Linked DNA regions of Kutzneria chonburiensis. Each later gene encodes a partner of the first gene's protein in a complex. Links are inferred from orthologs where the notes say so. Each region holds a gene or a part of one and is shown in the gene's direction. Other genes may lie near its edges. The genes, in order: M3Q35_RS21045 and nuoF.

Region 1 (3,309 bases):
GCTGATCCGCGAGCTGGCGCACGCCTACGCACGGGCCGACCGGGCCCAGATGTCGTGGACGCTCGGCATCACCGAGCATCACAACGGCACCGACAACGTGCTGTCGCTGATCAACCTGTCGCTGCTGGCCGGGCAGGTCGGCCGCTACGGGGCCGGCCTGAACCCGTTGCGCGGCCAGAACAACGTGCAGGGCGGCGGGGACATGGGCGCGATCCCGGACCGACTGCCCGGTTTCCAGGACATCGAGGACGCGGCCGTGCGGGCGTCCTTCGACGCCGCGTGGGGCTCGCAGCTCCAGCCCCGCAAGGGCTGGAACCTCACGCAGATGCTGGAGGCGATGGAACGCGGCGACATGACCACCGTGTACATCATCGGCGAGAATCCCGTGCAGTCCGAGGCCGACTGCGAGCACACGGTCAAGCGTCTGTCCAATTTGGACCACGTGGTGGTGCAGGACATCTTCCTCACCAAGACCGCGCAGCTGGCCCATGTCGTGCTGCCGGCATCGGCCGCCTGGTGCGAGACGGACGGCACTTTCACCAACAGCGAGCGCCGGGTGCAGCGGGTGCGCAAGGCGGTCGACGCGCCCGATGGCGCGCGAGACGATATCGAGCTGCTCTGCGAGCTGGCGCGGCGCCTGGGTCACGACTGGCACTACGACGGCGCGGAGCAGGTGTGGGACGAGATGCGGGCGCTTTCCCCGATGCACCGGGGAATGAGCTACGCGCGGCTGGCCGACCTCGGGGGCATCCAGTGGCCCTGCCCGGACGAGGACAGCCTCGAACCGTCGTTCCTGCACGCCCGGTTGTGGGAGACCGACCCGGTCAAGCGGGGTCGCCCGGCGCCGTTCTCGGTGCTGCGGCACAGCCCGCCGGTGGACGAGCTCAGCGCGGAGTTCCCGCTGCGGCTGACCACCGGGCGGCGGCTGGACTCCTACAACACCGGCGTGCAGTCGGGCGGGTTCGAGTCCCCGCTGCGGCGCGGCGAGACCCTGGACCTGTGTCCCCAGGACGCCCTGGACCTCGGCGTCGTGGCGGACGAGATGGTGCAGGTCTCGTCGCGGCGCGGAGCCATCGTCGCGCCGGTGCGGATCGACGAGGGTCTCAGCCCGGGGCTGGTGTTCATGACCTTCCACTTCCCGGACGAGATCAACACCAACGTGATCACCATCGAGGCCACCGACCCGGTCGCCGGCACCGCCGAGTACAAGGCGGCCGCGGTGCGTGTGGACAAGCTGGTGAACCACTGATGGACCTGCGCTTCCTGGAGGCAGCTCCGTCCACAGTGGAGCAGAACGCCGTCGATGCCGCGTTGGAGGGCACCGATTGTGGACGTGACCAGCTGCTGCCGGCTTTGCACGCGGCCAACGACGCCGTCGGGTGGATCAGCGAAGGCGCGCTGAACCACATCTGCCGTCGGCTGTCCGTGCCGCCGGCCGAGGCGTACGGCGTGGCCACCTTCTACTCGCTGTTCGCGATGGAGGAGCGGCCGCGCAAGGTGGTGCACGTCTGCGTGGACCTGGCCTGCAAGGTCAACGGCGCCGAGGCGCTGGCCGCCGCGCAGACCGATTACGTCGTTCGCAGCCCGTGCCTGGGGGTCTGCGAACGCGCGCCGGCGGCGCTGGCCGTCGAGGCCGGAGCGGGGTCCGAGTACCTGATGCCGGAGCTTCCGTTGCCGCAGCAGGGGATCCTGGTTTACGGCTGCTGCGCCGGGTCGGCACGGTCGACCCCGCCAGCCTCGACGACTACCGCGCCGCCGGCGGGTATGCGGCACTGCGCAACGCTTTCCTGCTCGGGCCGCAGGGCGTGATCCGCGAGGTGACCGACGCCAAGCTGATGGGTCGGGGCGGGGCGGCGTTCCCCACGGGCCGCAAGTGGGCCGCGACCGCCGGGCAGCCCGTGCGGCCGCATTACCTGGTGTGCAACGCCGACGAGAGCGAACCCGGCACGTTCAAGGACCGGGTGTTGATGGAGGGCGACCCGTTCGGCGTGATCGAGGCGATGACCGTCGCCGCCTACGCGACCGGGTGCACCCGTGGGTACTTGTACATCAGGGGTGAGTACCCACGGGCCTTCTCCTTGCTGCGCAACGCCATCGCCGTCTGCCGGGAGCGCGGCTTCCTGGGCCCGTCGGTCATGGGCCAGCCGGGCTTCGACTTCGACATCGAGATCCGCCGGGGCGCCGGGGCGTACATCTGCGGCGAGGAGACCGCGATCTTCAACTCCATCGAGGGCTTCCGCGGCGAGCCGCGCAGCAAGCCGCCGTTCCCGGTGGAGAAGGGCCTGTTCGGCCGGCCGACCGTGGTCAACAACGTGGAGACGCTGGCCAACGTGCTGCTCATCCTGACCGAGGGATGCGAGGCGTTCCAACAGGTTGGCACTGCTGGCTCCACCGGGTCCAAGCTCTTCTGCGTCTCCGGCACCGTGCCGAAGCCCGGGGTGTACGAGGTGCCGTTCGGCGCGACACTTCGTGAGCTCCTGGAGTTGGCCGGCGGTGTCGACGATCTTCGGGCCGTGCTGTTGGGCGGCGCGGCCGGCGGGTTCCTACGCCCCGACGAGATCGATCTGCCGCTGACCATGGAGGATGCCCGCACCGCCGGCACCACCCTCGGCTCCGGCGTCGTTCTTGTCCTGGACGGCACGGTTGATGTCGGCGGTTTCCTCTTGCGTATAGCCGAGTTCTTCCGTGACGAGTCGTGCGGGCAGTGTGTGCCGTGCCGGATCGGTACTGTCCGTCAGGAGGAAGCCTTGCACCGCATCGTGCAGCGCAAAGGTGATGCCCAGGATCTCGTGCTGCTACGGGATGTCGGTCAGGTCATGCGCGACTCGTCCATCTGCGGCCTGGGCCAGACCGCTTGGAACGCCATCGAATCCGCCATCGACCGTCTCGGGGTGCAGCTGTGACCGAGCTTGCGAGGGAACCAATGAGCACAGAGACCACGGTCGCAGACCGGCCGAGCGTCAGCGAGGTGGGGCTGTGACTGTTGTCGACATCGGACTGCCGCGCCGTCTGGTCGAGTTCACTTTGGACGGTTCACCCGTCACGGTGCCGGAGGGCTCGACCATTCTCAGCGCGTGCAAGGACATGCCCACGCTGTGCTACGGCGACACCTTGGAGCCGGCCAACGCCTGCCGGGTGTGCATGGTCGAGGTCGAGGGCTCGCGAACGCTGGTGCCGTCCTGTTCCCGCAAGGTCGAGCCCGGCATGGTCGTGCACACGGACACCGAACGCACCCGCCACAGCCGTCGGCTGGTGCTCGAACTTCTTGGCTCGGCAACGGATTTGTCCACCACGCCCCAGGTGGCCGAC
Region 2 (3,254 bases), 2.1 Mb from region 1 along the record:
ATCCACCACTTCAAGCTGGTCACCGAGGGCTTCGCGGTGCCGGCCGGCCAGGTGTACGTGCCGGTGGAGTCGCCCCGCGGCGAGCTGGGCTACCACGTCGTCTCCGACGGCGGCACCAGGCCGTTCCGGGTCCACGTGCGGGACCCAAGTTTCGTGAACCTGCAGTCGATGCCGGCGATGAGCGAAGGCGGCATGGTCGCCGACGTGATCGCCGCGGTGGCCTCGATCGACCCGGTGATGGGTGGGTGTGACCGGTGACCTCTGATCTCTCCGACGACCTCTTCGGCACGGACATCGCGGACAAGGCCAAGGCGATCATCGCCCGCTACCCGCGGTCCCGCTCGGCGCTGCTGCCGATGCTGCACCTGGTGCAGTCGGTCGAGGGCTACGTCAGCGTGGACGGCATCGCGTTCTGCGCCGACCAGCTGGACCTGACCACCGCCGAGGTGAGCGCGGTGGCCACGTTCTACACGATGTACAAGCGCAAGCCGTGCGGCGAGCACCTGGTCAGCGTGTGCACGAACACGCTGTGCGCGGCGCTCGGCGGCGACGCCATCTACGACGGGCTGCGCAAGCACCTCGGCCGTGACGGCAAGGCGCTCGGCCACGAGCAGACCTCCGGCGAGCCGGGCGAGCCCGGCTCGATCACGCTGGAGCACGCCGAGTGCCTTGCCGCCTGCGACCTGGCCCCGGTGCTTCAGGTCAACTACGAGTTCTACGACAACCAGACGCCGGAGTCGGCGCTGGACCTGGTCAAGCAGCTACAGGCCGGCAAGAAGCCGGACCCCAGCCGGGGCGCGCCGCTGACCGACTTCCGTCAGGTCGAGCTCCAGCTGGCCGGTTTCCTGGACGGCCGGGAGTCCGATGTGGACGGTCCGTCGGCCGCGCCGGAGACGCTGCGCGGAGCCAAGATCGCGCACGAGAAGGGGTGGACCGCGCCGGCGATGCCGGACTCGGTCTCCTTCCCCGCTCTGCCGGAGAAGAAGTGAGGGGGCGGCAGTGAACAACGACGTCAAACCACTGACCCCGGTGCTGACCAAGCGGTGGCTGTCGCCGAGGTCGTGGACGATCAGGACCTATGAGCAGCTGGAGGGCTACACCGCCCTGCGCAAGGCGCTCAAGGCCCATCCGGACCAGCTCATCCAGCTGTGCAAGGACTCCGGGCTGCGCGGTCGTGGCGGCGCCGGCTTCCCGACCGGCATGAAGTGGGGCTTCATCCCGCAGGGCGACGGCAAGCCGCACTACCTCGTGATCAACGCCGACGAGGGCGAGCCGGGCACCTGCAAGGACATCCCGCTGATGATGGCCGACCCGCACTCGCTGGTCGAAGGCATCATCATCACCTCGTACGCGATCAGGGCCAACTTCGCCGCGGTCTACGTGCGCGGCGAGGCGCTGCACTGCATCCGCCGGATGCAGGCCGCGGTGCAGGAGGCCTACGCGGCCGGCTACCTGGGCAAGGACATCCTCGGCTCGGGCTTCGACCTGGACGTGGTGATCCACTCCGGTGCCGGCGCGTACATCTGCGGCGAGGAGACGGCGCTGCTGGACTCGCTGGAGGGCCTGCGCGGCCAGCCCCGGCTCAAGCCGCCGTTCCCGGCCACCTCCGGCCTGTACGAGTCGCCGACCGTGGTCAACAACGTGGAGACCATCGCCAGCGTGCCGTTCATCGTCAACGGCGGCTCGGACTGGTTCCGCGCCATGGGCCGGGACCGCTCGCCGGGACCGAAGATCTACTCGCTGTCCGGGCACGTCACCAACCCCGGCCAGTACGAGGCGCCGATGGGCACCACGCTGCGCCAGCTGCTCGAGCTGGCCGGCGGCATGAAGGACGGCATCCCGCTGAAGTTCTGGACGCCAGGCGGCAGCTCGACCCCGCTGTTCACGGCCGACCACCTGGACGTGCCGCTGGACTTCGAGGGCGCGGCCGAGGCCGGCTCGATGCTGGGCACCACCGCGCTCCAGCTGTTCAACGAGACCGTGTCGGTGCCGTGGGCCGTGATGAAGTGGACCGAGTTCTACAAGCACGAGTCCTGCGGCAAGTGCACCCCGTGCCGGGAGGGCACCTACTGGCTGGTGCAGATCCTCCAGCGGATGGTGCGCGGCGAGGGCACGGCCAGCGACATCGACACGCTGCTGGACATCTGCGACAACGTGCTGGGGCGCTCGTTCTGCGCGCTCGGTGACGGCGCGGTCAGCCCGATCACCAGCGGCATCCAGTACTTCAAGGACGAGTTCCTGGCGCTGTGCGACACCAACGCGGCCAGCACCGGGAAGCACGCACTGGCAGGAGCGCACTGAGACATGACTGTCGCACCTGAGAAGCCGACGTCGTCGGAGCTGGTCGTCCCCGAGGGCCACGTGAAGCTCACCATCGACGGGCTGGAAGTGGTTGCTCCCAAGGGAGAGCTGCTGATCCGCACGGCCGAGCGGCTGGGCATCGTGGTCCCGCGGTTCTGCGACCACCCGCTGCTGGACCCGGCCGGCGCCTGCCGGCAGTGCCTGGTCGAGGTGGAGATGGGCGGCCGGCCGATGCCGAAGCCGCAGGCCAGCTGCACCATGACCGTGGCCGACGGCATGGTGGTCAAGACCCAGCACACCTCGCCGGTGGCCGACAAGGCCCAGCAGGGCGTGATGGAGCTGCTGCTGATCAACCACCCGCTGGACTGCCCGATCTGCGACAAGGGCGGCGAGTGCCCGCTGCAGAACCAGGCGCTGGCCCACGGCCGCAGCGACTCCCGGTTCGTGGAGACCAAGCGGACCTTCCCCAAGCCGATCCCGATCTCCAGCCAGGTGCTGCTGGACCGGGAGCGGTGCGTGCTGTGCCAGCGCTGCACCCGGTTCTCCAAGCAGATCGCCGGCGACCCGTTCATCGACCTGCTCGAGCGCGGTTCGCAGCAGCAGATCGGCATCGCCGAGGAGCAGCCGTTCCAGAGCTACTTCTCCGGCAACACCATCCAGATCTGCCCGGTCGGCGCGCTGACCAGTGCCGCCTACCGGTTCCGGGCCCGTCCGTTCGACCTCATGTCCACGCCGAGCGTGTGCGAGCACTGCTCGTCGGGCTGCTCCCAGCGTTCGGACTGGCGGCGCGGCAAGGTGATGCGCCGGCTGGCCGGCGACGACCCGGCCGTGAACGAGGAGTGGAACTGCGACAAGGGCCGGTTCGCCTTCCGCTACGCCACGTCCGCCGACCGCCTGCTGCGGCCGATGGTCCGTGACGAGAACGGCGAGCTGGTCGAGACCTCGTGGACGGA

What was found.
Region 2: the proteins of M3Q35_RS21045 (region 1) and nuoF are in contact, whole or in part, in a cryo-EM structure (PDB 8BEW), measured with the Thermoanaerobacter kivui proteins. The link is inferred for Kutzneria chonburiensis from one-to-one orthologs. Residues at the interface, in WP_049685740.1 of Thermoanaerobacter kivui: Glu27, Arg28, Gly29, Ala30, Leu31, Ile32, Gln36, Lys63, Gly66, Val67, Phe70, Tyr71, Gln73, Phe74, Leu88, Gly89, Thr90, Ala91, His93, Val94, Lys95, Arg125, Val126, Cys128, Leu129, Gly130, Ala131, Cys132, Gly133, Thr144; in WP_173402339.1 of Thermoanaerobacter kivui: Thr34, Gly35, Ala38, Tyr223, Pro233, Gly234, Ala235, Phe236, Arg239, Tyr266, Glu272, Arg309, Glu310, Gly311, Ala312, Ala314, Cys317, Ser326, Ile327, Glu328, Gly329, Lys330, Arg331, Gly332, Trp347, Ser390, Gly391, Lys392, Thr396, Val464.

The regions. Positions count from the first base shown.
Region 1 is NZ_CP097263.1:4,713,630-4,716,938, reverse strand. Bases 30-3,028 are described here. They hold M3Q35_RS21045 (NADH-quinone oxidoreductase subunit NuoE family protein), read left to right. Parts: upstream 30-1,248; coding sequence 1,249-1,809; downstream 1,810-3,028. Other genes in these bases: M3Q35_RS21035 (2Fe-2S iron-sulfur cluster-binding protein), read left to right, coding at 2,977-3,028; M3Q35_RS21040 (complex I 51 kDa subunit family protein), read left to right, coding at 1,818-2,903; M3Q35_RS21050 (molybdopterin oxidoreductase family protein), read left to right, coding at 30-1,249. Outside these bases: more of M3Q35_RS21050, read left to right, coding at 1-29; more of M3Q35_RS21035, read left to right, coding at 3,029-3,309. UniProt on the Escherichia coli protein: NDH-1 shuttles electrons from NADH, via FMN and iron-sulfur (Fe-S) centers, to quinones in the respiratory chain. The immediate electron acceptor for the enzyme in this species is believed to be ubiquinone.
Region 2 is NZ_CP097263.1:6,789,718-6,792,971, reverse strand. The notes cover bases 207-3,150. They hold nuoF (NADH-quinone oxidoreductase subunit NuoF), read left to right. Parts: upstream 207-999; coding sequence 1,000-2,301; downstream 2,302-3,150. Other genes in these bases: M3Q35_RS31055 (NADH-quinone oxidoreductase subunit G), read left to right, coding at 2,305-3,150; nuoE (NADH-quinone oxidoreductase subunit NuoE), read left to right, coding at 255-989; M3Q35_RS31070 (NADH-quinone oxidoreductase subunit D), read left to right, coding at 207-258. Outside these bases: more of M3Q35_RS31070, read left to right, coding at 1-206; more of M3Q35_RS31055, read left to right, coding at 3,151-3,254. UniProt on the Escherichia coli protein: NDH-1 shuttles electrons from NADH, via FMN and iron-sulfur (Fe-S) centers, to quinones in the respiratory chain. The immediate electron acceptor for the enzyme in this species is believed to be ubiquinone.